4 regions of the Rhizobium sp. CB3090 genome follow, and region 3 is predicted to be linked to each of the others. Evidence: predicted binding sites of a transcription regulator. Region 3 holds the regulator's gene; each other region holds the start of a gene.

Evidence for each region. Region 3 encodes PhoB, which activates phosphate uptake and scavenging genes when phosphate is short. Its sites were predicted from a motif close to TGTCATNNANCTGTCAT; they were not measured.
Region 1: a site for PhoB is predicted at 5,022-5,038, ahead of pstS (phosphate ABC transporter substrate-binding protein PstS). Genes of this name have one in related genera too.
Region 2: a site for PhoB is predicted at 1,666-1,682, ahead of QA646_RS06710 (esterase-like activity of phytase family protein). Genes of this name have one in related genera too.
Region 4: a site for PhoB is predicted at 3,281-3,297, ahead of QA646_RS10580 (PhoX family phosphatase). Genes of this name have one in related genera too.

The regions. Positions count from the first base shown of each region.
Region 1 is NZ_CP121662.1:917,122-924,384, reverse strand. Features, by position in the region: gene QA646_RS04545 (cytochrome P450) at 1-957, shown strand, start outside; gene pstB (phosphate ABC transporter ATP-binding protein PstB) at 1,088-1,924, opposite strand; gene pstA (phosphate ABC transporter permease PstA) at 1,954-2,805, opposite strand; gene pstC (phosphate ABC transporter permease subunit PstC) at 2,816-3,787, opposite strand; gene pstS (phosphate ABC transporter substrate-binding protein PstS) at 3,864-4,835, opposite strand; gene QA646_RS04520 (cupin domain-containing protein) at 5,169-5,513, opposite strand; gene QA646_RS04515 (O-acetylhomoserine aminocarboxypropyltransferase) at 5,548-6,831, opposite strand; gene QA646_RS04510 (CoA-binding protein) at 6,993-7,263, opposite strand, start outside.
Region 2 is NZ_CP121662.1:1,369,096-1,376,358, forward strand. Features, by position in the region: gene glmS (glutamine--fructose-6-phosphate transaminase (isomerizing)) at 1-732, shown strand, start outside; gene QA646_RS06705 (DUF502 domain-containing protein) at 909-1,613, shown strand; gene QA646_RS06710 (esterase-like activity of phytase family protein) at 1,865-3,343, shown strand; gene recG (ATP-dependent DNA helicase RecG) at 3,386-5,491, opposite strand; gene QA646_RS06720 (succinate dehydrogenase assembly factor 2) at 5,664-5,978, shown strand; gene mfd (transcription-repair coupling factor) at 5,975-7,263, shown strand, end outside.
Region 3 is NZ_CP121662.1:129,487-136,749, reverse strand. Features, by position in the region: gene QA646_RS00700 (GcrA family cell cycle regulator) at 258-782, shown strand; gene QA646_RS00695 (IS1182 family transposase) at 930-2,300, opposite strand; gene phoB (phosphate regulon transcriptional regulator PhoB) at 2,416-3,099, opposite strand; gene phoU (phosphate signaling complex protein PhoU) at 3,132-3,845, opposite strand; gene pstB (phosphate ABC transporter ATP-binding protein PstB) at 3,897-4,712, opposite strand; gene pstA (phosphate ABC transporter permease PstA) at 4,727-6,061, opposite strand; gene pstC (phosphate ABC transporter permease subunit PstC) at 6,058-7,263, opposite strand, start outside.
Region 4 is NZ_CP121662.1:2,174,483-2,181,745, reverse strand. Features, by position in the region: gene QA646_RS10600 (metallophosphoesterase) at 1-746, opposite strand, end outside; gene QA646_RS10595 (NUDIX domain-containing protein) at 827-1,318, shown strand; gene QA646_RS10590 (glutathione S-transferase family protein) at 1,329-2,318, opposite strand; gene QA646_RS10585 (N-acetyltransferase) at 2,647-3,219, shown strand; gene QA646_RS10580 (PhoX family phosphatase) at 3,361-5,352, shown strand; gene QA646_RS10575 (GNAT family N-acetyltransferase) at 5,384-5,809, opposite strand; gene QA646_RS10570 (glutamine amidotransferase) at 5,815-7,263, opposite strand, start outside.

The DNA.
Region 1 (7,263 bases), 790 kb from region 3:
GAACAGCATTCGCTTCTCGAAATCGAGCCGCCGGAACACACGCGGCTCAGAACCCTCGTCAATCGCGCCTTCGTCTCCCGTCACGTCGAGAAGATGAAGCCGGAGCTGGCGGAGCTCGCCAACCGGCTGATCGACAATTTCGAGAAAAAAGGCGAAGTCGAACTGCTGTCGGCCTTTGCCGACATCATTCCCGTCACGATGATCGCCCGTATGATCGGCATTCCGGAAGAGATGGGGCCACAGTTGCTGAAATGGTCGCATGCCTATGTGCGCATGTACATATTCGGCCGTACGCCCGAGGACGAGATTGCTGCCGATCAGGCGGCCAAGGAATTTGCCGACTACGTGAAAACAGTCATTCGCGAGCGCCGCGCCAATCCGCGCGACGATCTCCTCACGCATATGATCACCACAGAGCATAAGGGCCAGTATCTGACGGAAGACGAGCTGGTCTCGACGACGATCGTGCTGCTCAATGCCGGCCATGAGGCGACGGTGCACCAGATCGGCAATTCCGTTCGCGTCATTCTGGAGAGCGGCTACGCACCGGCCGAGCTCTTCAAGGACGAGGCGACGACGGAGCGTACGGTCGAGGAAACCCTGCGCATCTGCGCGCCTGTGCATGTATTTCAGCGCTGGTGCCTGGAGCCGGCCGAGATCGACGGTGTTTCCTTCCAGCGTGGCGACAAGGTGGCGCTGATTCTCGCCGCCGCCAATCTGGACCCAACGAAATTCTCCAATCCCCTCGCCTTCAAACCCGACCGCAATGAAGCGCCCAACCTCTCCTTCGGCGCCGGCATCCACTTCTGCATCGGCGCGCCGTTGGCGCGGCTGGAACTGAATGCGGTGCTGCCGATCCTGTTCGAGCGCCTGCGCGGCCTGAAGCTCAAGAAGACGCCGGAGGTCAAGGACCTCTATCAATTCCACGGCCTGGACAAGCTCGAATTGACCTGGTGATTTAAGTTCGACGGCGTTGATGTCGTTCAAAGCCGGGTCACGAAACCTCGCCCAAAATGCAAAATGGCGTGCCGGGCAGGCGCGCCATCGCAAAATCACTGGGAAGCAGGAGACGCCCGCCTCTGCCATATCAGCCGTAACGGCCGGTGATGTAATCTTCCGTGCGCTTGACCTTCGGCGCCTGGAAAATCTGTTCGGTCGGGCCGTATTCGATCAGCTCGCCGAGATACATGAAGGCGGTGCTGTCGGAGATGCGGCTTGCCTGCTGCATGTTGTGCGTGACGATGACGATCGTGAACTCGCCCTTCAACTGCGATACCAATTCTTCGACCTTGGCGGTCGAGATCGGGTCGAGAGCCGAGGTCGGCTCGTCGAGAAGCAGAACTTCCGGACGCAGAGCGATGGCGCGGGCGATGCAGAGACGCTGCTGCTGGCCGCCGGAAAGGCCAAGTCCGCTCTGGTGCAGCTTTTCCTTCACTTCACTCCACAACGCTGTTTCCGTCAGCGCCGCTTCGACGCGGACGTCCATTTCCGCCTTGGAGATCTTCTCATAAAGGCGGATGCCGAAAGCGACGTTTTCATAGATCGACATCGGGAATGGCGTGGGCTTCTGGAACACCATGCCGACCTTGGCGCGCAAATCGTTCAGATCGACGTCCTTGGCGAGAATATTGCGTCCGTCCAGCCGAATCTCACCCGAAACCGTCTGGCCTGGATAGAGATCATACATCCGGTTGAAGGTGCGCAGCAGCGTGGACTTACCGCAACCCGAAGGGCCGATGAAGGCCGTAACCGCATTTTTGCGGATGTTCATATTCACACCCTTCAGAACGCGATGGCCGTTCTGATAGGTGAAATCGAGGTTCTTCACCTCAAGTTTCGCGAGCGTGCCGAGACCTGACTGGGAAACGGCGTCCTTCCCCGGCTGTGCGTTGACGCTCTGGAAATTGCTGTCGCTCATGTTCATGGCTTCATTCCTATCGTTCGGCGGCTGCGTCACTGGCGGCGCCCACTCAAGACACGGGCAAGGATGTTGAGGGCAAGGATGGCAACGGTGATGATCAGCGCGCCGGCCCAGGCAAGTTGTTTGAGATCCTCGCCGGCATCGGCGGCGAGCGTATTGATGGCAACCGGCAGCGTGGCGATCGGACCGGTCAGGCCTGCATTCATGAATTTGCTGTAACCGGCCGTGAAGAGAAGCGGCGCGGTTTCGCCGCTGATACGGGCGACAGCCAGCAGGATGCCCGTGAGGATGCCCGTCCAGGCGGAACGGTAGATCACCATCATCATGGATTTCCAGCGCGGCGCGCCGAGCGCAGCGGTCGCCTCACGGAGCGCATTTGGCACCAGCAACAGCATGTCCTGCGTCGTGCGGTTGACGACCGGAAGGGCGATCAGCGCCAGCGCGAGGATGCCGGCGATGGCAGAGTTGCCGTGCATGGGCACGACCACGAGGCCGTAGACGAACACACCGATGATGATCGACGGTGCGGAGAGCAGGATGTCGTTGATGAACTTGGCAGCCTCGGCAAGCTTGGTGCCGTTGGCATATTCCACCAGATAGGTGCCGGCGAGAATGCCGATCGGCGCAGCGATCAGGATGGCGCAGCCCGTGACCAGCACAGTGCCGTAGATTGCGTTGATCAGGCCGCCGCGCGAGCCCTGGGCTGGGATCGACATGGTGAACACGTCGAGGCTGAGAGCCGATACGCCGCGATAAAGCAGGGTTACAAGGATCACGCTGAGAAAGAATATGCCGAGAATGGCCGCGAGGAAGGACAAGGCCATCATCACCCGGTTCTTTGCATACCGCCTCGACACAAGATTCTGACGAATTGCATTTTCCATGGTTTTTTCCTCAGAGCGAATCGCCACGGCCGATCATCCATCTCGCCACTGCAAGCACGCAGAAGGAAAGGACGAACAGAAGCAGGCCGAGCGCAATCAAGCTCGACAATTGCAGACCGTCGGCATCGCCGAAGTTGTTCGCGATCTGGGCGGAAATGGTAGTTGACGGCGAGATGATCGACGATTGCAGACGGCTAACCGAGCCTACAACGAAGGTGACAGCCATGGTTTCGCCAAGCGCGCGGCCGAGGCCGAGCATGATGCCGCCGACAAGGCCGCGACGCGTATAGGGGATGAGGATGTGGCGAGCCACTTCCCATGTGGTCATGCCCATGCCGTAAGCGGATTCACGCAGCATCGGCGGCACGGTGCTGAACACGTCGCGGGAGATCGCGGTGATGAACGGCAGGATCATGACGGCCAGCACGAGGCTTGCCGTCAGCAGGCCGACGCCCGGCGCCGGCGGCTGGAACAGCAGGCCGATCAACGGCACCTGGCCTATCGTCATCATAAGGAAGGGCAGGACATAGTTCTGCATCAACGGCACGAGAATAAACAGACCGACGATGCCGTAGATAATGGAGGGAACGCCGGCCAGAAGCTCGATGGCCGTGCTGATCGGACGACGCAGGCTGCCGGGGCAGAGTTCCGTGAGGAAGATGGCGATGCCGATGCCGAGCGGAATGGAAATCAGCATGGCAATGATCGAACTCACCAGCGTACCGACCACGGCAGGCACGGCACCATAGATATCGACTGGAGCACTCCACTTGGTACCCCAGAGGAACGAAAACCCGAAGGTCTGGAAGGTTGGCAAGGCATCGATGACAAGAACGGCAAGAATTGCCAACAGCAGAAGCACGACAAGAGTAGCCGAGCCAAGCGTCATAAAATAGAAAATCCGATCCTGCATCCGGAATTTTCTGGTGGCGGCGGTGGTATCCAGAGCCTGGAAGCCAGCCGTCTGAGTCGCATCAGCCATCGATTTCCCCTTGTCCTGTCACGAAAGGCGGACAGGGCCATTGCCCGGTCCGCCGCAACTTCACATCCAGCACAAATTATTTCGTGCCGAAGTCCTGCTTCCAGGACTTCTCGACAACCTCTGCAACATTGTCCGGGACCGCGAGATACGACAGGGCCGTCGCGTCCTTCTGGCCGTTCTCATAGGCCCACTTGAAGAACTTCAGAGCCTCTTCGTTCTTAGCAGCATCGGCCGGTTTCTTGTAGAGCATAACCCAGGTCGAAGCTGCAATCGGCCAGCTCTTTTCGCCCGGCTGATTGGTGATGATCAGGTTGAAGTTCTTGGCATGCGCCCAATCTGCGTTGGAAGCAGCAGCCTTGAAGGTGTCGAGGCTCGGCTCGATAACCTTGCCGGCAGCGTTCTTCATCTTCGCGAAACCGATGTGGTTGGCGACGACGTAAGAATATTCAACGTAGGAGATCGAACCAGCCGTCTGGTTGACAGTGGTGGAAACGCCTTCGGAACCCTTGGCGCCGAAGCCGACCGGCCATTCAACCGCCGTGTTCGAGCCGACCTTTTCCTTCCACTCCGGCGAAACCTTCGACAGGTAATCGGTGAAGTTGAAGGTCGTGCCCGAGCTGTCGGCGCGATAAACGACGGAGATTGCCGTGGAAGGCAGCTTCAGCTCGGGGTTGAGGGCCTTGATGGCCGCATCGTCCCACTTGGCGATCTTGCCGAGGAAGATGTCGCTCAGCGTCTTGCCGTCGAGAACGAGTTCGCCCGGCTTTACGCCTTCAATGTTGTAGGAAACGACGATGCCGCCGGAGATCATCGGGAACTGGGCAATGCCGTTCTTCTCGAGGTCAGCGTCGCTCATCGGCTTATCCGAAGCGCCGAACACGATGGTCTTGTCAAGGAGCTGCTTGATGCCGGCGCCCGAACCGACCGACTGGTAGTTGACGACATTGTTCGTCGCAGCCTTATAGCCTTCGGCCCACTTGGACAGAACCGGCGCGATGAAGCTCGAGCCGGCGCCCGTGATGTCGGCAGCAGAGGCCGAGACGGACATAGCCGCGATGAAGCCTGCAGTCAGGCAAAGCGAACGAAATTTCTGTTGCAACATGATTGAACTCACTTCCCAGAGTGATGAAAGGATTGCGAGCAGGAGATTAGCGTGGAGCGCCCCATTGGTTCGTACCCCCACCTCAATCTCCTGGCGACAGTGATGCCTCTAATCTCGCAGTGTTTCAGTTTGATGACAGTTTGGTGAAAGGCCAGTGACACAACTTGCGGCAATGAAAATGGCCGTCGCCCGGCCGTGCGATGAATACCTGCCCACATCCCAACAAGGCTCGCCTTTACGGATTAATCCGATCGCTTGGCGGCGGGATTAGCAGCGCCTTCAAAGACGGATTACATAATCCTTTCGAGTCGTTTCAATGACTTCCCACGTCCCTTTGAAGCCGGGTCTCAGAATCATCCGATCGCCGGCGCGCAGATGAAAAGTCTCGCCATTTTCGGCGGTGACGACCGAATAACCGGAAAGAATGTGGAAATACTCCCACTCGTCATAGACGATTTGCCATTTTCCGGGGGTCGCCTCCCATATGCCGGCATAGAGGCCACCGTCGGCTTCCTCGACGTTCCAGGTGCGGAACTTTGGCGCACCGGAAAGGACGCGATCGTCAGCGGGAGCGCCGGCTTCCGGCTCGATGCCGTCCTGGCCCAATCGTAAATATGTTGTCATAAATCCTCCGTCCCGATCCGGAAACGCTTCCGTGTCACACCTTCGCCAGCGCTTGTTCGAGGTCGGCGATGATGTCCTTGACATCTTCGATGCCGATCGACAGGCGTACGACATCGGGACCGGCGCCGGCGGCGATTTTCTGCTCGTCGGTGAGCTGTTTGTGCGTCGTTGAAGCGGGGTGGATGACCAGCGAGCGGGTATCGCCGATATTGGCGAGATGGGAAAAGAGCTCCAGGCCTTCCACCAAGCCCTTGCCCGCTTCATAGCCGCCCCTCAAACCGAAGGTGAAGACGGAACCCGCTCCCTTCGGCGAATAGCGCTGTTGCAGCGCATGGTTCGGATCGTCCTCAAGGCCGGCATAGTTCACCCAGGCCACCTTGGGCTGCTGTTTCAGCCAGCGGGCGACGGCGAGCGCATTGTCGGAATGGCGCTGCATGCGCAGCGGCAGCGTCTCTATGCCTGTGAGAAGCAGGAAGGCGTTGAAAGGAGAGATGGCGGGGCCGAGATCGCGCAGGCCGAGGACGCGGCAGGCTATGGCGAAAGCGAAATTGCCGAAGGTCGCATGCAGCACGATGTCGTTATATTCAGGCCTCGGCGTCGACAGCATTGGATAGTTGCCAGAGACCGACCAGTCGAAGGTGCCGCCATCGATTATCATGCCGCCCATGGAATTGCCGTGGCCGCCAATGAATTTGGTCAGCGAGTGCACGACGATGTCGGCGCCATGTTCCAATGGCCGGATGAGATAGGGAGTGGCCATGGTGTTGTCGACAATCAGGGGCAGGCCGTGCCTGCGGGCAACGGCGGCGATGGCCTCGATATCGACGAAGGTGCCGCCGGGATTGGCAAGACTTTCAATGAAGATGCCGCGGGTGCGGCTGTCGATCTCAGCCTCGAACGTGGCCGGATCGGCGGGGTCGGCCCAACGCACATGCCAATCGAAATTCCGGAATGAATGACCGAACTGGTTGACCGAGCCGCCGTAGAGCCGCCTGGCGGCGACGAAATTGTCGCCGGGCTGCATGATAGTGTGAAAAACGATCATCTGGGCGGCATGACCGGAGGCGACAGCAAGACCCGCCGTGCCGCCTTCGAGAGCGGCCACCCGCTCCTCGAGCACGGCTTGGGTCGGGTTCATGATGCGCGTGTAGATATTGCCGAACTGCTGCAGCCCGAAAAGTGCGGCGGCGTGGTCCGCATCCTGAAAGACGAAGGAGGTCGTCTGATAGATCGGCGTCGCGCGGGCGCCCGTCGTCGGGTCCGGCTGCGCGCCTGCATGGATCGCCAGCGTGTCGAAACCCGGATTATTCGTCGGCATACTTCTCTTCTCCCGCCCCTGTTGTGACGGGAGGATCATAACGTCTCAGGCTTGAAAGTTAACCGCGAACTTTGCCGAGCTTTTCCACCGGAGGGAAAAACCTGCCATCTTTCAGCGATATCGCATGTCAGGTTTTTCGCAGTCGGCGGCGCCCGCCAGCGTCAGGCGACCAGCCGCGGATATTCGATAGCCGGGCAGCGATCCATGACGACCTTGACGCCGGCCGCTTCCGCTCTTGCAGCGGCGGCATCGTCCCTTACGCCGAGCTGGCCCCAAATGACCGGTGGCCGCGGTTCGATCATGATCGTCTCTTCGACGACCGATCGCAGATATTCCGGCGCACGGAAAACATCGACCATGTCAACCGGTTCAGGGATATCGGCCAGATGGCCAAAAACCCATTGTCCGAAGATCTCCTTGCCGGCCTGTCCG
Region 2 (7,263 bases), 1.2 Mb from region 3:
AAGATCGGTGCCGTGGTCAATGTCAAGGAATCGACCATCGCGCGCGAATCCGATGCCGTGTTCCCGATCATGGCCGGCCCTGAAATCGGCGTTGCCTCCACCAAGGCCTTCACCTGCCAGCTTGCAGTCCTGGCGTCTTTGGCGATCGGCGCCGGCAAGGCGCGTGGTACGGTCAGCGCTGAGGACGAACAAGCGATGGTGGGTCATCTCGTCGAGATGCCGCGCATCATGGCCCGGGTGCTGAACATTATTCAGCCGCAGATGGAAAGCCTTGCCCGCGAGATCTCCAAGTTCAAGGACGTGCTCTATCTCGGCCGTGGCACCAGCTTCCCGCTCGCCTTGGAAGGCGCGCTGAAGCTCAAGGAAATCTCCTATATCCACGCCGAAGGCTACGCCGCAGGCGAACTGAAGCATGGGCCGATCGCGCTGATCGACGAGAACATGCCTGTTATCGTCATCGCGCCCTACGACCGCTTCTTCGACAAGACCGTCTCCAACATGCAGGAGGTGGCGGCGCGTGGCGGCCGCATCATCTTTATCACCGACGAGGCCGGGGCTGCGGCTTCGACCTTGCCGACCATGGCGACGATCATCCTGCCTGTTGTCGATGAAATCATCGCGCCGATGATCTTCTCGCTGCCGATCCAACTGCTTGCCTATCACACCGCTGTCTTCATGGGCACGGACGTCGATCAGCCGCGCAATCTGGCCAAGTCGGTGACGGTGGAATAGGTCGCATTCCCCGCTATTTTTCTAAAATAACGTCATCGTGAACGGGGCTCCGATCCCCGTTGATGACGTGACTGGCGGGTTGTGCGAAGCGCCGATTTCTGGCACGTTTGACATAGGAGATGGTGGGGGAATTTGCCGGTTAGCGGTGGCGACGGAACGGAGTTTTCGAACGGCGAATGACTGAAAAACCCATCAAAATGTCTGTGGCAACGCGGATCAGAAACAATTTCCTGGCGGGCCTGATCATCTGCGCGCCGATCGCCATTACGCTCTGGCTCACTTGGTCTGTGGTCCACTGGGCCGATAGCTGGGTCAGGCCCTATATTCCGGCGCGCTACGATCCGGAAAGTTATCTGAACTTCGCCGTCCCCGGCACCGGCCTGGTGATCGCGATGATCTTCATCACGATCGTCGGCTTCCTCGCCAAGAACCTGATCGGTCAGAGCATCGTCCGCTTCGGCGAATCGATCGTGCATCGCGTGCCGCTGGTGCGAACGATCTACAAAAGCGTGAAGCAGATTTTTGAAACCGTGCTGAAAGAGCAGGGCACGTCTTTCAAGAAGGTCGGCCTGATCGAATATCCGAGCCCCGGCCTATGGTCGATGGTGTTCATCTCGACCGACGCCAAGGGTGAAATTGCCTCGAAGTTCAACGCGATGGGCCATGATATGGTGGCCGTTTTCCTGCCGCCGACCCCTGTGCCGACAGCCGGCTTCCTGGTTTTCGTGCCGCGTGAAAAGATCACGATCCTGGACATGAGCCCGGAAGATGGCGCCAAGCTGCTGATCTCCGGCGGCTTGGTCTCGCCGGAATATCGGGAAAAGCTGATCGGCAAGGAACTGCCGCCGCCGGCGCCTGTTCCCGTAAAAACCTTGTCTTAGAACCACGCTTTTTCCGATCTCTTCCTGTCTCGCCCACGCGTTTGGAGCGAGTTGTCATGTCCTTATCATGTTGCCGTCCTAGACCGTCTGCCGGAAAGGCAAACGGGGCGCACCTCATTGTCGAAGGTCCGGGATCATCAGAGCCGGACATATCGTTCGTCGCGGCTTTGGGCCGCGTCTGAAGGTGAATGCCGTTCCAGCAAAAAGGGCTTTTTCATCAGGAGGATATTGCCTTGAAAAACTTGCGTTCAATGACATTGCCGCTGATTTCCGCAGCGCTCGCCACTTTCGTTTTCGCTGCCCCGGTCGCAGCCCTCGCCGACAACTCCGTCACCGTCGGCGGCGTCACGCTGGTCAACAAGGGCCGCGTCGCCGTCGGCCGCATCCCGGCCAATCTGCGCGACAAGTTCGGCGAGACTTTCGGCTCCGGTTCGGGCATGTCCATCGACACCAAGAGCTGGGTGCGCAATGCCGATGGTTCCTACAAAGGGTCACTGTGGCTGCTGCCGGATCGCGGCTACAATGCCGTCGGCACCACCGACTACCGTCCACGTCTCAACTCCATCGACGTCCAGTTGACGCCGGTTGCTCCGGGCGCAACGCCGCCGGCCGGTAAGGAACAGTCTGGCGTAGATGCAAAGCTCGCAAGCACCATGCTGCTGACGGACAACAAAGGCGCCGACACCACCGGTCTCGATCCGGCCAACGGCACCCGTCAACCGGCTGACGGCATGCCGCTGCTGCCCCAAGCGCCGAACGGCAAGATTTCGCTCGACACCGAAGCCGTCGCTCGACTGCCCGATGGCACGATGTTCATCAGCGACGAATATGGCCCCTATATCTATCGGTTCGCCGCCGATGGCCGCATGATGTCCGCAACACCGCCTCCGGCTGCGCTGCTGCCGATGCGCAATGGCGCCGTCAACTTCGCCTCCAACAATCCCGGTCCTGGCGAATCCGCTCCGGACCCGAAGGATCCGACCAGCGGCCGCCAGAACAATCAGGGCCTGGAAGGCATGTCCCTGACGCCGGACGGCAAATTCCTCATCGCCGTGCTGCAGTCCGCAACCCGCCAGGATGGCGGCGATTCCAGCCCGACCCGGCAGAATACCCGCGCGCTGGTCTATGATGCCGCCGATCCTGCGCATCTGAAGCTGGTGCATGAATATGTCGTGCCGCTGCCGGTCTTCACCGATGCCAAAGGCAAGACGGCAGTTGCCGCCCAGAGCGAAATCGTTGCCCTCTCGCCGCAGACATTCCTCATGTTGGCCCGCGACAGCAACAACGGCTACGGCGTGAAGGGCGATAAGTCGCTTTACCGCAGCATTAATGTCGTCGACGTCGCCGCTGCAACCGACATTGCCGGCAGCCAATTCGATGCCGACAAGCCGGTCGCTCCCAAGGGCGCTCTCGATCCGTCCGTGAAGCCCGCTGCAGTCAGCCAGTTCATCGATATCAACGACAGCGCCGACCTTGCTCGCTTCAGTCTCCACAATGGCGCACCGAACGATCGCAACAATCTCTCCGAAAAGTGGGAAGCCATGTCGCTCGCAAGCGTCCAGGATCCCAAGCTGCCGGACGATTACTTCCTGTTCGTCGCCAATGACAACGACTTCCTGACCCAGGACGGTTTCCAGGTTGGCGCTGCCTATAAGGGTGATGGCGGAGCTGATGTCGATACCATGTTCCAGGTGTTCCAGGTCACGATCCCCGGCCTTTCCGCCAAGTAATGGCCCTTGATGTGGATGGACGCGGTTGCCGCGTCCATCCACCTATCCCGCCCTCAGGAACCGGATCGCCTCGTCGCGCCGGAAGAGATAGAGCAGGGTACGCACTGCCATGCCACGCTCACCCGCGAGCTCCGGATCGCGTTCGATCAGATAGGCGGCGTCCTTGCGGGCGATTTCCAGGAGATCGGCATGGGCTTCGAGGCTGGCGATGCGGAAGCCCGGCGTTCCGGACTGGCGCGTGCCAAGCAACTCGCCCTCGCCACGCAGCTTCAGATCCTCCTCGGCAATGCGGAAACCATCCTCGGTGTCGCGCATGATCGAAAGCCGCGCATGACCGGTTTCACCGAGCGGCCCTTTATAAAGCAGGATGCAGGTGGACGCCTCGTCGCCACGTCCGACGCGCCCACGCAACTGATGCAATTGCGCCAGACCGAAACGCTCGGCATGCTCGATCACCATGATCGTCGCGTCCGGCACATCGACGCCGACTTCGACCACCGTGGTTGCGACCAGCAGGCGGATATCTCCATTCTTGAAAGCCATCATCACGGCATCTTTTTCCGGTCCGCTCATGCGGCCGTGAATGAGCCCGATCCCATGCCCGAGCGCCTTCGTCAAACTTGCGTGCCGCTCCTCGACCGACATTAAATCGGATTCTTCGGTTTCCTCGACAAGTGGGCATATCCAATATGCTTTTTTGCCTTCGGACAAGGCGCTCTTCAACCGCGCAACGATATCACCGGTCCGCTCGGTCGGAATGGTGATCGTCTGGATCGGCTTGCGGCCCGCGGGCTTTTCGGTGAGCTTCGAGACATCCATGTCGCCGAAGGCGGCAAGCACCAGCGTTCGCGGGATCGGCGTGGCGGTCATGACCAGCATATGCGGCGAGATCCCCTTCGCCGTCAGCCGCAAGCGCTGATGCACGCCGAAGCGGTGCTGCTCGTCGACGACGGCCAGCATGAGATTGGCGTAGGTCACGCTGTCCTGAAACAGCGCATGGGTGCCGATGACGATCTGCGCTTCGCCGGAAGCAATGCGTTCCAGGATGGCGTCGCGCTCGCGGCCTTTGGTGCGCCCGGTCAGCACTTCGACGGACAGATTGGCACTGGCAGCGAATTTCGAGATCGTGGCGTGATGCTGCCGCGCCAGGATTTCGGTCGGCGCCATCAGCACCGCTTGACCGCCGCTTTCGATCACAGCGGCAATTGCCATTAGCGCCACTAGCGTCTTGCCGGCACCGACATCGCCCTGCAGCAGCCGGAGCATACGCTCCGTGCCGGCCATGTCTTTCAGAATATCGGCCACGGCTTCCTTCTGACTGTTTGTCATGGAGAAGGGCAGGGATTCCAATATGTTCCCGCTGATTGTTCCCGTAGGATGCACGGGCTGACCGGCAACCTTGCGCAGACGCTGGCGCACGAGCGACAGCGACAATTGCCCGGCCAGGAATTCGTCATAGGCAAGCCTGCGGCGGGCAGGCGCTTGCGGATCGATGTCGGCAGCGTCGCGCGGAGCATGCAGCATGTGGAAGCTGTCCGAAATCGAGGGAAAGCCCTGCTTCTGAGTGAGCGCCGCATCATCCCATTCCGGCAGTTCCGGCATGCGCGTTATCGCCGCCTCGATGGTCTTGCGCAGGAATTTCGGCGAGAGCCCAGCAGTCAGGGGATAGACCGGCTCGACCAGCGGCAGGTTCTCCGCCTCGCTTTCGCGCATGATATAGTCCGGATGCACCATCGACGGACGGCCGTTGAACCAGTCGACCTTGCCGCTGACGGTCACCACTTCATCGATCGGCAATTGCTTTTCCAGCCATTGCGCCTTGCCGCGGAAGAACACCAGCCCGAGCTCGCCGGTTTCGTCGTGCAGGAAGACGCGGTAGGGCACATTGCCGCGCGCGTTCGGCGGCGGCTGATGGCGGTCGACGCGGCCGGTGATGGTGACGATCGCACCCTGCGGCGCCCGCGCAATACCCGGCTGCTCGCGGCGGTCGATGATGGAATGCGGCGCATGGAAGAGCAGGTCGATGACGCGGCAATCGTCGATGCTTTCTCTATCGAGCAGCTTCACCAGCAGTTCGGCAATCTTCGGCCCGACGCCGGGCAGCGAAGAGACGGAGGCAAACAGCGGATCGAGGATGGCGGGTCGCATGGCCGGCAAAATGCGACGGGGAGGGTGGCTTGGCAAGGCCTGAGGGTCATGCGGGCTTCTAGGAGGCACATACTCCCCGGAAAATTACGCGCGGCATGCTTTTTTCCGAAAAACCGGTTCCCACCTTTCAAGGCTGGTTTTATAGAGACGCAGCAACATAAAGGTGTTTTTGATGACTGGGCTGACTCTCAGCAGTGCCGATCTCGATCCCCGCCGCCGGCGCATTCTGTTTCGCTGTTGGCACCGCGGCATCCGCGAGATGGATCTTGTTTTCGGCCAGTTCGCCGATAACGAATTGCCTGCGCTTGCCGAGGCCGAACTCGATGAACTCGAGCGTATCATGGCCGAAGAAGACAACGATCTTCTGAGGTGGATCCTCGGTAGCCAGCCGACGCCGCAGCATATGCAGACTCCGCTCTTTGAGCGCCTGGCGTCCTATAGGCCCGATTTCGAAGAGATCGCCGAAAGGTTCGGACTGACCAAATGATCCCCGGTTTCGATGCGAAGAAGCTGATCGCGGCAATCGAGCCGCTCACGGTCGGCCATGTTCCCTCCGGCCTGGAGCCGTTCCTGTTGGCCGAGCTGGCGAAGACCGGTCAACCGGTTGCCTATGTCATGTCCGACGGCCAGCACATGGCCGATGTCGAACAGATGCTCGGTTTCATCGCGCCCGATATTCCGGTCTTGACGCTTCCCGCCTGGGACTGCCTTCCCTATGACCGGGTCTCGCCGAGTTCGGACACCTCGGCCCGCCGTCTCGCAGCGCTTTCCGGCCTGATCGCCCATCATCACAAGCCGCATGCCGCAATCGTCCTGGTCACGGTCAATGCCATGCTGCAGAAGGTGGCGCCGCAGGACGTGATCGAAAGCCTGGCCTTCTCGGCCCGGCCGGGCAATCAGGTGCGCATGGACGACATCGCCAGCCGGCTTGAGCGCAACGGCTTCGATCGCGTCGCGACCGTGCGCGAAGTCGGCGAATATGCCGTCCGCGGCGGTATCCTCGATGTCTTCGTGCCGGGCACCGAAGAGCCGGTGCGCCTTGATTTCTTCGGCGATACGCTGGAAAGCATCCGCAGCTTCGATCCTGCCAGCCAGCGCACCACCGGCCAGATCCGCTCCCTCGACCTCAATCCAATGAGCGAAGTCACCCTGACGCCGGATACGATCAGCCGTTTCCGCAAGAACTATCTTTCCGCTTTCGGCGCGGCGACGCGTGACGACGCGCTCTATGTCGCCGTCTCGGAAGGCCGTCGCTACGCCGGCATGGAACACTGGCTGCCGCTGTTCTACGAGAAGCTGGAGACGGTTTTCGACTATCTCCGCGGCTTCCGGCTTGTCACCGACCATACGGTGCGCGAAGCTGCCGAGGAACGCTCCAAGCTCGTCTTCGACTATTACGACGCTCGTCTGAATTCCGGGCAGGCGGCCAAGGGCCAGATGGCGCAGGGCACGCCATACAAGCCGGTAACGCCCGGCCAGCTCTATCTTGACGGTAGCACCTTCGCCAAGGCACTCGATGCCTTCAATGCCGTACGTATCTCGCCCTTCAATGAACACGAGGGCGAGGCCCGCCGCGTCGTCAGCGTCGATGCCCGCCAAGGGCCGCGCTGGGCGCGATCCTCCACGGATAACGCCGACAGCGAGCGGGTCAATGTCTTCGACGCCGTGGTCAAGCACATCGCCGATCGCCGCGCCGCCGGCGGTAAGGTCTTGATATCGGCCTGGACGGAAGGTTCGCTCGATCGCCTGTTGCAGGTGCTGGCCGAACACGG
Region 3 (7,263 bases):
TGGAGGGCATGTCTTCCACAACTGATATTGCATAAATGCCACTCACGTATAGCAAGTTGGGGAAAACCTCGAAATCGATTCCTCAAGATTCCCGCGACTCTTGTCACGGAGTCAGCCTCACACTAGGTTAAAAACCAATTACTAGACTGCATGCGGCGGAACTAGTCACCACAATTTTAAAGCGTTTCACGCCTCGATCCAATGCGAGGCAATGGTGAGGGATTCTGCCATCGGAAACGCGACAGCGGAGACAGGGCATGAATTGGACAGACGAACGCGTCGAGAAGCTGAAAAAGCTGTGGTCCGAAGGTTTGAGCGCCAGCCAGATCGCGGCACAGCTCGGTGGTGTCAGTCGTAATGCCGTCATCGGCAAAGTGCATCGCTTGAGCCTGCCGGGCCGAGCGAAAGCCGGTGGCGTGGCAACTGCAGCTCGAGCCCCGAAACGCAATACCTCGGCCCCGCGGGCGCCGAACTACGCCTCGCGCGTTGCAACCCGCACGGTTACCCGCCAGCAGGGTGCGACGATGCTCAAGGAAGAGGTCGAGATCGATACGGTCCACGAGATCGAATATCGCCCGGCCGCCAATGTGGTCGTTCCGATCTCGCGCCGCCTCGGCCTGACGGAGCTCACCGAACGCACCTGCAAGTGGCCGGTCGGCGACCCGCTGAAGGATGATTTTCACTTCTGCGGCAACGACAGCCCGGACTCTTCGCCCTATTGCACCTATCATCAGCGCCTGGCTTACCAGCCGGTGCATGACCGGCGCCGGGCGGCACACTGAACCGGTGCCAACCATATGAAAAACGGGCCGAAAGGCCCGTTCAGACTGCTGACAAACCCGTCGATATTTTCGGCGGGTTTTGTTTTATGACCATGGGTTGTTTTAAGTTGGGCTGTGCGGCGAGGGGAAGTTGGCGGCCTCTGGCCCTCACGCCAGGCTCGGTTTGGGTGCTTTGGTGAGCGCCATGGCGATCTTCTTGATGTTCTGCGCTGCTGCCGCCAGCAGGCACTGGCAGGCGACGCGGGTGAGACTTCGGAAGCGGGCATAGCGGTGCCCGTGCAGTTGCTTGGCATCGGCAAAGGAGCGTTCGACCGTCTCCTTGCGGCGCTTGTAGATAGCCCTTCCCCAGGGGGTGAGACGGTGGGCATCGGTGCGTTCACGAGCATCTTGCCAGACATGGCGGGTGATGGAGCGGACCGCTTTGGCGTTGGATGTGCAGGAGGCCAGCAGCGGACAGGTTTGGCAGATGGCCGGATCGGATGTGTAGTGCTTGTAGCCGTTGCGGTCGGTGGTGGCATAGGTCAAGAGCTGACCCTCGGGGCAGCGATAACCATCGGCTTGCATGTCATGGACGAACTTCGACTTGCGCATCATGCCGGCCTTGGGCGGCGTCGGATTGCGATAGCCGGTGACGCCGAGGATCTGCCGGTCTTCCAGCCCCTTGGCGATACCGGCCGTGGCATAGCCGGCATCCAGTCCGACGGCACCGACGTCGAAGCCGAAGCGGCGGCGCTGCCGGTCCAGCCGATCGAGATAGACGATCGAGTCATGCACGTTGGCCGGTGTGACATGGGTGTCGGTGATGATGGCAAGCTTGCCGTCCACCGTGCGGTGGTCGAGATAGAAGAAGCCCTTGGGCTTGCCGTCGCGCACCATATAGCCCGCCTCCGGATCGGTGCGGCTGACCTTGGTCTCCTTGACCTGCGGCTCGCGCTCCTTCTCCTTCAACGGCTTCTGGCCGTGCACGACACGCTCGGCCTCAATGGCCCGGTCGAGATCGGCCCAATAGTCGGCACGCGACTTTTCGATCATGGCAAGATCGTATTTGCCCTTGTTGGCATTGGCCTTCAGATGCGTCGAGTCGGTATAAAGCACCGTGCCGTCGACCAGCTTGTGGGCGATCGCCTGTTCGACGATATGATCGAAGATATCCTGGGCTACGCAGGGATCGTTGAAGCGCCGGCGGCGGTTCTGCGACAAGGTCGAGGCGTCGAACACTCCGTCCGTCAGCCTCAGCCGCAGGAACCAGCGATAGGCGACGTTGACCTCGATCTCGCGCACCAACTGACGCTCCGAGCGGATGCCGAACAGATAGCCGATAAACAGCGCCTTGAACATCAAGGTCGGATCGAGCGCCGGCCGGCCGTTGTCGGCGCAGTAAAGTCCGGCAACACGATCATGGATGAAGGAAAAATCGATCACCTGATCGATCTTGCGAAGCAGGTGATCCTTCGGCACCAGGCTATCGAGCGTCACCATCTCGATCGCCGTCTGTTCGGCAGCGGGTTTCTTCAACATATCCCAATGAATCACAAAATCCCCAGCATCGCCAGGGGTTTGTCAGCAGTCTGAACGGGCCGAAAGGCCCGTTTTCTGTTTCCGCCGCTATATTGGCGGCCAGTCGGTTGCCCGATCAGGCCTCCATGGAATAACCCGCGCCGCGAACGGTGCGGATGACGTCTTGCATATTGGAGAAATTCAGCGCTTTGCGCAGGCGGCCGACATGCACATCGACGGTGCGTTCGTCGACATAGATATCGTGTCCCCATACGCCGTCGAGCAACTGAGAGCGCGAGAAGACGCGGCCGGGCGATGACATCAGGAATTCCAGCAGGCGGAATTCCGTCGGCCCCAGGCGCACTTCACGGCTCTTGCGGTGGACGCGATGTGTTTCGCGGTCCAGTTCGATATCGCCACAGCGCAGCACCGTGGACAGAACCTCCGGGCGGGCTCGGCGCAGCATCGCCTTGACGCGGGCCATCAGCTCCGGCGTCGAGAACGGCTTGACGACATAGTCGTCCGCGCCGGTGGAAAGACCGCGTACGCGCTCGCTTTCCTCGCCGCGAGCGGTGAGCATGATGATCGGCAGGCGCTCTGTCTCCGGCCGCATACGCAGCCGACGGCAGAGCTCGATGCCGGACACGCCAGGGAGCATCCAATCGAGGATCAGAAGATCGGGGATGCGCTCCTGGAGGCGCAGCTCGGCTTCGTCGCCTCTCAGGATGGTGTCGACCTCGAAGCCCTCGGCCTCGAGATTATAGCGCAGCAAAACGCTTAGCGCTTCCTCGTCTTCTACAACAGCTACTCTCGGAACCATGCGCCTGTGGTCTCCTTCTCTTGGCGTCTACTTTATTCCGTCACCGCACCGACGGTATTGGCGGTATCGTCCTTCGGGCGCTCGCCTTCGGGCTGGGCGCCGGTTGCCATGTAATAGATCGTCTCGGCGATGTTGGTGGCATGGTCGCCGATACGCTCGATGTTCTTGGCGCAGAAGAGAAGATGCGTGCAGGTGGTGATGTTGCGCGGATCTTCCATCATGTAAGTCAGCATCTCGCGGAAGAGCGAGGTGTACATGGCGTCGATTTCCTCATCGCGCTCGCGGATCGACACAGCCTTATCAGGCGAACGGGTCGTGTAGACGTCGAGCACTTCCTTGAGCTGGACGAGCGCCAGTTCGGAGAGATGCTCGATGCCGCGGGCGAGACGACGCGGAACGCCGGTGCCCTGCACGGCGATGACGCGCTTGGCAGTGTTCTTCCCGAGATCGCCGACGCGCTCCAGATCCGCGGCGATGCGGATGGAGCCCATGATTTCACGAAGGTCGGCAGCCATCGGCTGGCGGCGGGCGATGGTGACGATCGCCTTGTCGCCGACTTCGCGCTCGGCGTGGTCGAGAATGACGTCATCGGAGATGACCTTCTGCGCCAGGGCAGCATCGCCGTTTACCAGCGCGCGGACGCTGTCGCTGACCATCTGCTCCGCCAGGCCGCCCATTTCGGAAATGCGGCGCGTCAGGAACTTCAGGTCTTCGTCGTAAGCAGAGAGAATGTGTGTAGAGACCATTTTTCTATCCTCTAGGTGAAAGGTGTGAAGGGAGCCGCGCGGGGAGCATCATCAGCCAAAACGGCCCATGATGTAATCCTGCGTGCGGTAATCATCGGGATTGGTGAACATCTTATCGGTATCGTTCTCCTCGACCAGATGGCCGTGATGAAACATTGCGGTACGTTGCGAAACGCGGGCTGCCTGCTGCATGGAATGCGTCACGATGACGATCGTGAAGTTCTCTCGCAGCTCATGAATGAGTTCCTCGACTTTGGCGGTGGCGATCGGATCAAGCGCCGAGCACGGCTCGTCCATGAGAATGACCTCCGGACTGACGGCGACGGCGCGCGCGATGCAAAGGCGTTGCTGCTGGCCGCCGGAGAGGCTGGTGCCTGCCTCGAAGAGCCGGTCCTTTACCTCGCCCCACAGCCCGGCCTTCTGCAGGCTGGTTTCGACGATATGGTCGAGGTCGGTCTTGGATCGATGCAGCCCATGGATACGCGGCCCATAGGCGACGTTCTCGTATATCGACTTCGGAAACGGATTGGGCTTCTGGAACACCATGCCGACGCGAGCGCGCAGCTCAACGACGTCAATGGCGTTATCATAGACATCCTGATCGTCGAGCGTGATCTTGCCGGTGACGCGGCAGGTGTCGATCGTATCGTTCATACGATTGAGGCAACGCAGGAAGGTGGACTTGCCGCAGCCGGAAGGACCGATCAGCGCGGTGACCGTGTTGGCACGAATGTTCAGGTCCACGTCGAACAGCGCGCGCTTGTCGCCATAATAGACCGAGACGGCCTGACCGATCATCTTGTAGGGGATCGTCGTCATCTTCCTGGCCAGTGCTTTTTCGCTCGCGACTTCCGTCATCATGTTCATTCCATCGTCTCCTGTCACCAGCGCCGCTCAAAGCGACGGCGCAGCAGGATGGCGCCGATGTTCATCGCAACGAGGAAGAAGAGCAGGACGATAATGGCTCCGGAGGTTCTTTCGACAAAGGCGCGCTCTGCTTCACTCGCCCACATGTAGATTTGCACCGGCAGGGCCGTCGAAGGATCGAGCGGTCCCGCCGGATAATTGGCGACGAAGGCGACCATGCCGATCAAGAGTAGCGGCGCGGTTTCACCGAGCGCGTGCGCCAGACCGAGGATCGTGCCCGTCAGGATGCCGGGCATGGCGAGCGGCAGGACATGATGGAACACCACCTGCATGCGCGAGGCGCCGAGACCGAGGGCAGCACTGCGGATCGACGGCGGCACGGCACGCAAGGCCGAGCGCGTGGCGATGATGATCATCGGCAGCGTCATCAGGCTCAGCACCAGTCCGCCAACCAACGAGGCGGAACGCGGCAAGCCCATGAAGTTGATGAAGACCGAGAGGCCGAGCAGGCCGTAAACGATCGACGGCACCGCGGCGAGATTGTTGATATTGACCTCAATCAGATCCGTCAGCCGGTTCTTCGGCGCGAATTCCTCGAGATAGATCGAGGCGGCAACGCCGATGGGCAGCGCCAGGACCAATACGGTCAGCATGAGATAGAACGAGCCGATCAGTGCGACGCCGAGACCCGCGGCCTCCGGACGGCTGGAATTGCCCGACAGGAACAGGCCGGTATTGAACGCCTCGTGCAGGGCGCCGGTCGCAGCGAGCTGTTTCATCCAGGCAAGTTGCCGGTCGGAGACCTTGCGATCCTTTTCGTCTGCCGTCAGGTCGATCTCACCCTTATTGGCGGAGTCGATATTGGCACTGGCGAGGAAAGTGACCTTTGCCGTCTTCCCGATGACAGAAGGGTCGGCCAGGACCTTGTCGCGCAACGCAATCCGCGTGCCGTCCGAGACCATTTCCGTCGCCTCGCGCATGAGCGTCCGATTGGAGGGATCGATGCCCAGCGCCTTCACCAGAGCGTCACGGATGAGAACGGGATAATTGGCTGATATCAGCACTTTCGGATCGCTTCCGCGTTTGCCTGAGGGATCGATGACCTTCTCGGTGAACTCGATCGGCAGGGTGATCGAGGTCTGCACGAAGGCGGTATAGCCGTGGCGCACAACAGTGGAGACCAGGACGATGAGGAAGACCAGGCCGAAGATGACGGCGGCAAGCCCATAGGCGCGGAACCGGCGTTCGGCGGCGTAGCGACGCCTGATGCCAATATCGCGCCGCAGCGGCGCCCCTGGCGTGAGCCCGCGCGGAATAGGCGACGGGGAGGAAGATACGACTTCGCTCATTCGTATTGCTCCCTAAATCGGCGGACGATGTAGAGTGCATAGACGTTCAGGCAGAGGGTCAGGCCGAAGAGCGTGATGCCAAGCGCGAAAGCGACCAATGTCTGCGGGGAGGTGAATTCGAGGTCGCCGGTCAACTGATTGACGATCTTTACGGTGACCGTCGTCATCGGCTCGAAGGGGTCGAGCTGCATGCGGGCGGCAACCCCGGCAGCCAATACGACGATCATGGTCTCGCCGACCGCCCGCGACGCAGTCATCAACAGCGCGCCGACGATGCCCGGCAAAGCGGCCGGCAGCAGGACGCGCTTGACCGTCTCCGACCGCGTGGCGCCGAGGCCGAGCGAACCGTCGCGCAACGAGCGCGGCACGGCCATGATGATGTCGTCGGAAAGCGAGGAGACGTAAGGGATGAGCATGACACCCATGACGAAGCCGGCGGTCAAGACGCTCTGCGCCTCGATGAAGCTCGTGTAGCTGCCCGTCAGCAAGCCGTTGATGTCGGCGGAAATATCGCGCAGGAACGGCCCGACGGTCACCAGGGCGAAAAAGCCGTAGACGATGGTCGGAATGCCCGCCAGCACCTCGAGCATCGGCTTTGCGACGGAGCGCACGCGGGCGGAGGCATATTCGGCCATATAGATCGCGGCAAACAATCCGACGGGAACCGCGACCAGCATGGCGACGAAGCCGATATAGAGCGTACCGGCCAGCAACGGGATGAGGCCGAAGGTACCCGATGTCTGCGCACCGGCGCCGGCAAAGCGTGGATCCCAGACAGTGCCGAAGAAGAATTCGGCGGCAGGAACCATGTTGAAGAAGCGGGCGGCCTCCGACAGCATCGAAGCAGCGATGCCGACCGTCGTCAGAACGGCGATGGAGGAGGCAATGATCAGACCGCCGAGGATGACCTGTTCTACCTGGTTGCGGGCGCGAAAGCGGGGAGCGATGGCGTGCAGGCCATGGGCAGTGCAGAGCAACGAAAGAATGATCGCTACGACGGACATGACGACATGGCTCGCATGCCGCATGCCGTTATATCGATTGGCGGCGTCGATCATGTAGCCGGTCGGCCGGGCGGCGAGCGGGATGCCTTTTTGCGCCAGGGCCAATTGAAGATCGGCGGAGCCGTTGGCGACGGCGGCAAGTTCCTGGTCGTCAAGCTGGCGCATGCCATGGGCTAGGCTGCGCACCATGCCGTAGCT
Region 4 (7,263 bases), 1.9 Mb from region 3:
GCAATGCCGACGACGGGCACCGGGCCGGTTTGCCCCCTCAGCCAATGCAGCGTGTTAAGATGCGTGTGGCCGTGCAGAACCAGTTCGGCGCCGCCTGTCGATATGACGGCGGCGAAGCGGCGGATGCCGATCATGCGCTTATAGAAGCTGGTTGCGCCCCGGATCGGTGGGTGATGGATCATCACCACGCGAAAAAGGCCCGCTTCGCCCGCGGCACGCAGCATATTCACCGTCTCGCGTGCCTGCCGGGCCGAATAGAAGCCGCTCGCGGCAAAGGGGGGCGTCGCCACCGCCGTCGAGCAGCCGATCAGCGCGACGCGGTCGCGAATGCGCAGATAGGGAAAAATGCGCCGGCCCTCCTGCCACTCAGCCGGCGCATGGTCGCCCTGGACATAAGGATACCAAGCGCGCATGGCCTTCTCGTAGGAGCCGGGCACATAGGCGTCGTGATTCCCGGGCACGACGGAGGTGAAGGCAGGATCGCCGAGCGTCTTCAGCCATTCCGAAGCGGTGCGGATTTCGATGCCGCTGGCGAGATTGACGAGATCGCCGGTCACGGCAAGATGATCGGCCTGCTTAGACTTGATGTCTTCGAGCAGAAGATCGAGCGTTCCGCCAAAAAGATGCTTGCGCCGGTTCCGGTGCCAGTTCACAAATCCGGTAATGCGTTTGGAGGCGAGTTCTCTGATCGAAAGCCGTGGGAGGGGGCCCAGGTGAACGTCGGAAATATGCGCGAGCTTGAACATGAGATGAGACATAGCTCAGTCTATTGTCAAAACAAATACATCGGTTTTTCGGTGGTGGATCGCAACGCCGGAGGCCGGGCATGAACGACAGCGCTGCTCCCGACGAAGTCCGCGGCTGGCGGGCCAAGCTGTTCGGTCGAATGCTGCACAGCTATTTCGTGCTCACCCGCAGCATGACCATGGGCGTGCGGGCAGCCTGCTTCGACCGGGAGGGGCGGATTTTCCTGGTGCGGCATTCCTATGTTGCCGGCTGGCACATGCCGGGCGGCGGTGTCGAGCGCCATGAGACGGTGGAGCAGGCGCTGGCGAAGGAGCTGCGCGAAGAGGGCAATCTGGTGATCTCGGGCCGGCCGCAGATCTTCCACGTCTACTTCAACAACAGAACCAGCAAGCGCGATCACGTCATCTTCTACCGCGTGGAAGTCGAGCAGACCGTGCCGCGTAAGCCGGATCTGGAAATCGTCGAAAGCGGCTTCTTTCCGCTTGATGCCCTGCCGCCCGGAACGACCAAGGCAACCTACCGGCGGTTGAAGGAGCTGGAGGGCGACATGCCACCCTCGAATTACTGGTAGGCCTGCTGCCTCAAGCGGCCTTTGCCAGCCGTTCGCGGGCATGTGGCCGGTTGAAATCGAGATCGGGACCCACGGGGACGATGCCGGTGGGATTGATCGTCTTGTGGCTGCGATAATAGTGATTTTTGATGTGCACGAGATTGGTCGTCTCGGCGACGCCGGAGACCTGGTAGAGGTCACGCAGGTATCCGGACAGATTGCGGTAATCCTCGATGCGGCGGATATTGCATTTGAAGTGACCGATATAGACGGCATCGAAGCGGGCGAGCGTGGTGAACAGCCGCCAGTCTGCCTCGGTTAGCCGGTCACCGAAGAGATAGCGGTTCCGTTCCAGGCGCTTATCGAGCATGTCCAGGGTTTCGAACAGACGAAGGACATTTTCCTCATAGGCTTCCTGCGTGGTGGCGAAGCCGGATTTGTAGACACCATTATTGACCGTGTCGTAGACGATCTCGTTCAGTGCATCGATGTCGCCGCGAAGTTCCATGGGATAAAAGTCGTCCTTCGAACCGGTCAGGCCGTCGAAGGCGCTGTTGAACATGCGGATGATCTCGGAGGATTCATTATTGACGATCGTGCCGGTCTGCTTGTCCCAAAGGACGGGAACGGTGACGCGGCCGGAATAATGCGGATCGGCCTTGATGTAGACTTCCCAAAGCGCCTTTGCGCCGAAGAGGTGATCGACAGTGCCGCCATCCCTGCCTTTGAACTCCCAGCCGTTTTCCAGCATCAGCGGATCGACGATGGAAACGGAGATCAGGCTCTCGAGCTTTTTCAGCTTACGGAAGATCAAGGTGCGGTGCGCCCAGGGGCAGGCCAGCGAGACATAGAGATGGTAGCGGCCTGCCTCGGCCTTGAAGCTGCCTGTGCCACTCGGACCCGGCGCCCCATCCGCGGTGATCCAGTTGCGAAACTGCGAAGCCGCGCGCTTGAAATGACCCTTGGTTTCCTTGGTGTCATACCACACGTCATGCCAGGCGCCGTCGACCAACATGCCCATTGCTCTATCCTTTCGGAGATCCTGTCGAAGAACTTGATCTGGAAAATACGGTATGCCCGCGGAATTTCGAGACGGCAAACGATGAACAGTGCGTCACAGACATGATCCCGAAAAGTGCGAGGCGGTTTCGGATAAGATCATGCCTCAATAAGCGCCACTCGCATTTTGCATTGGACGAGCCGCGCATTTCCTGCTATCGGGCTTGTCATAATTTGAGGACCACTTGCCATGGAAGCAATCAGAAGCCTGCGACGACGCCGATGATCCCGAACGCTCGACAAGCGTTTTCGAGAACCATCCCGTATGTCTATCTGGTTTCTTTGGTCTAATGCACAAGCACGAACTGGTCTACCTCACTGAGGACGCGTCGCATGACGCTGTCATCGAAATCATCAACGAAGAAGCATTCGGTCCCGGCCGGTTCACCCGCGCCGCAGCGCGGATTCGCGAGCAGGGGCCGCATGATCGCTCACTCTCCTTCATCTGCGCCGACGATGGCGAGACGATCGCCTCCGTCCGGATGACGCCGGTGCTGGCCGGTTCTGTCAAAGGGCATCTGCTGGGACCGCTCGCCGTGCGGCCCTCGCACAAGAACCAGGGTATCGGCCGCGAGCTCGTGCGGATCGCTGTCGAAGCCGCCAAGCGCAAGGGGTCGGAAGCGGTGATCCTGGTCGGCGATCCGCCTTACTACGGTCCGCTCGGTTTCGAGAAGGTCGCTTATAACGCGCTCGCCTTTCCGGGGCCGGTCGATCCCAATAGGGTGCTCGTCGTGCCGATCGCCGCCGATACGCATGCGCGGCTCACCGGCACGATCGCCTGGCGTGAGGCAGACATCCCGGATGTTGTCTCCGATGAGGAGAATGACGACGAAGATCTGCCGCTGAGGGCAATCGCGGTCTAGTCACAACGATTTCCACAGGCAGGGTAGCGCGGTGCCCGCGCGCTACCCGCGTGGGGCATTTTTTCATCTACCTGTCATATGGCAAACCTAGAGTTTCATCGGTTCTAAATTAGGATTGCTGCTAAACTTGGGGGTAGTGCAATGACTGGAAATCTCACGCAAAAAGACATATTCCCGACAAGCCAACTGGAAGAGGCTGATGGCGAGGGGCGCAATGGCACCGGCAATCCGACGATGGGGGAAATCATCGGACGTCGCTTTTCCCGCCGTGGCTTCCTGCAGGGGACGCTCGCCGTTTCCGCAATCACTGCGACGGTGGGGCCGCTCGCTTTGCTGAGTGCGGAAAAGGCACGGGCCGCCGGTGGTACGGCTTTCGCGTTCAAGGAGGTCGAAGCCGGCGTTGATGCCGATCACCATGTCGCCGAAGGTTATGACGCTAGCGTGCTGCTGCGCTGGGGCGACGCGCTCTTTGCCGATTCGCCTGCCTTCGATCCCAAGAACCAGACGGCCGAGGCCCAGCGCCGACAGTTCGGCTACAACAATGATTATGTCGGCTATATCCCGCTGAACGGTTCGTCCGAGCACGGCCTGCTGGTCGTCAATCACGAATATACCAACCCGCATCTGATGTTTCCGGGTTTGGTGACCATCGCTGATGGCAAGATCAGGCAGGCGCCGCTCAGCCAGGCGCAGGTCGACGTCGAAATGGCGGCGCATGGCGGTACGATCGTCGAGATCCGAAAGGTCGACGGCAAATGGCAGATCGTGCCGGATGGCCAATATAACCGCCGCATCACGGCAACGACGGAGATGCAGTTGACCGGCCCCGCGGCCGGGCACGACCGGCTGAAGACGTCGGCCGACGCGACGGGCACGAAGGTGATTGGCACGATGAACAATTGCGCCGGCGGCGTCACGCCATGGGGCACCTACATCATGGCTGAGGAAAACTTCCATGGCTATTTCTCCGGCAAGCTGCCGGAAGGCCATAAGGAAGCGGCCAACTACAAGCGTTACGGCGTGCCGGAAGGCGCTTATGAGTGGGCGAATTTCTACGATCGCTTCGATCTTTCCAAGGAGCCGAACGAGCCGAACCGTTATGGCTGGATCGTGGAAGTCGATGCCCTTGATCCGCAGTCGGTGCCGAAGAAACGCACCGCGCTCGGCCGCGTCAAGCATGAGGGTGCAGCCAATATCGTCTCCAAGGATGGCCGCGTTGTTCTCTATCTCGGCGACGACGAGCGCTTCGACTATGTCTACAAGTTCGTGACCGCGGGTACTTATAATGCGGCCGACCGCGCCGCCAATCTCGATCTGCTCGACGATGGCACGCTTTATGTCGCCAAGTTTTCGGCGGATGGTACGCTGAAATGGCTGCCGCTGACCTTCGGCCAAGGCCCGCTGACGGCGGAAAACGGGTTTGCCAGCCAGGCCGATGTCCTGATCGAAACACGTCGCGCCGCAGACCTGCTCGGCGCAACCAAGATGGACCGGCCGGAAGACATCGAGCCCAATGCCGTGAACGGCAAGGTCTATGTCATGCTGACCAACAACACCAAGCGCAAGCCGGAGCAGATCGACAGCGCCAATCCGCGCGCCGATAATGCCTTCGGCCATATCATCGAGATCAGCGAGGATGACGGCGTGTTTTCGGCGACATCAGGCAAGTGGGAAGTGCTGCTGAAATGCGGCGATCCTTCCGTCGCCGATGTCGGCGCGTCCTTTTCGACGGACACCACGAAGAACGGTTGGTTCGGCATGCCGGACAACTGTTCGATCGATGCTGCCGGCCGCCTCTGGGTGGCAACCGATGGCAACAATAACAAGGCGACCGGCCGCACCGATGGCCTCTGGGCCGTCGATACGGAAGGCGCGGCGCGGGCGACATCGAAATTGTTCTATCGCGTGCCGGTCGGCGCCGAGCTTTGCGGCCCGCTGTTCCTTCCCGATGATCGGACGGCCTTCGTCGCCGTACAGCATCCCGGCGACGGCGGCGATGACTGGTCCGGACACGGCCGTCCGTCCTATTATGAGGACCTGTCGACCCGCTGGCCGGATTTCAAGCCGGACATGCCGGTCCGGCCTGCAGTGGTGGTTATCACGAAGACCGGCGGCGGCAAGATCGCTGTGTAAGGTTTGGCAGCAGGCTATCGCCCCGTTTCCATCAGCGGGGCGATAGTTTTTTCTGCAGAAAGTAGCGGCTGCGGCCGCTGGGAAAGTCCGGCAGCTCGCCGAAGATGGTATAGCCCTGCCGCTGATAGGCGCGCAGCGCCTGCGGATTGAAGGTGTCGATCCAGGCGCCTTGGCAGCCACGCATGATCGCTTCCGTCTCCGCTGCATCCAGCAGCTTTCCCGCCATGCCCTGGCCGCGCAGCGTTTCCGGCACGAAGAGCCATGCCGTGAACAGCCAGCCCCAGGCCGTGTAGCCCGAAATGCCGCCTATGGTCTTGCCGCTTTCGTCGCGGATCAGAACAGCGAGCGAGCGGCGCTCGGAAGGACCGACATCAGCGGTGTTGAAGGCCGTCAATCCTTGGCCGATCGCCGCGAGTTCGCTTTCTGACGGGGCATCGGTCACATCGAGTTGCGGCATCATATTCACCGTCCTTCACGCCACCACATGGCGGAGAAGGCGAAGAGGAGGGCAGCAAGACCGGCGAAGCCTGCAAAGAGCGGCAGGTTATTGACGCCCTTCAAGACGGTTTCGTCCGTCATACGGATGGTCAGGCGTTGGTTGTCGGCGATGCGAACGGCACCGCGCACCGGCAGAATCGGCGGAACCGTGACGCCGCCGCCGGAGCTCGCGACACGGGTGACAAGTCCCTTGGTTTTTTCCGCCAAGGGCTTCAGCGTTTCCGTGGTCGAAATCATCGCCTTGAATTCCGGCGCGTCGACGGCGCCGACATGCACCAGCGTCGAGAGATTGCCACTGGTGATCTGGTAGAGGCCGATTTCATCCATGTGCTTTTGGGCCTGGTAGAGACCTGGCTGCGCCTGTTTCAACTGGATGGTCTGCGTCTTGCCGGAAGGTGCTTTGACGGTGGCGGGGCCGGGATCGTCGCCGATCGTCTGGCGAGTGACTTCCAGCGTACGGCCGGAAGCGTGGGCCGTCAGCGCCTCTTCCTCGAGAGCGGGTTCCTTCAGCAGCCAATGGGCGATGCGGCGATAAAGCGACACATGCGGTCCGCCGCCTTCGTAGCCGCGTGCCCAGAGCCAGCCTTGATCTGAGAGCAGCATGGCGACCCGGCCCTGGCCGACGCGGTTCAGAACCAGCAGGGGATGGTTGTCGGCGCCGACCATCACGGTCTGGCCCTGCGGCTTCTCGACATCGACGCTGCGGAACCAGCGCCCCCAATGCGGCGGCTCGGTATCCGATCCATCCAGCCCGCGCGTGACCGGGTGCTTGCGGCCCTGTTCTGACAGGCGCGGATAGAAGGGCTTCTCGATCATCTGGCCGGTCGGTTCGGCCGGGAGCACGGAGGACAGTGGTGTCAACGCGATCGAGTTGCCCGTCGCATGTTCGGGACCGGCAGCCACCAGCAACGCGCCACCGTTTTCGACATATTGGGCCATGTAATCGTAATAGATCGTCGGCAGGACGTTGGGGCGGTCTTGGTAACGGTCGAAGATGATCAGGTCGAAAGAACTGATCTTGTCGACGAAGAGTTCACGCGTCGGGAAAGCAATCAGCGATAACTCGTTGATCGGCGTACCATCCTGCTTATCCGGCGGACGCAGAATGGTAAAATGAACGAGGTCGACGGCAGCATCTGATTTCAGGAGATTGCGCCAGGCGCGCTCACCCGCGTGCGGTTCCCCGGAGACGAGCAGCACGCGCATGTTCTTGCGAATGCCCTCGATCAACTGAACGGTGCGATTATTGATCGGCGTGACCTCGCCCGGCACCTCGGCGACTGCGAATTCAAGGACATTGTTGCCGGCGTGGGGTACCTTGAAGCTGAAGGGCGTATCCTGGCCGGGCGCGGCCTGCAGGGTGGCGATCTCGTCGCCGTTCATTCTCACGGTCACGGCCGCCGTGCCGCCCGG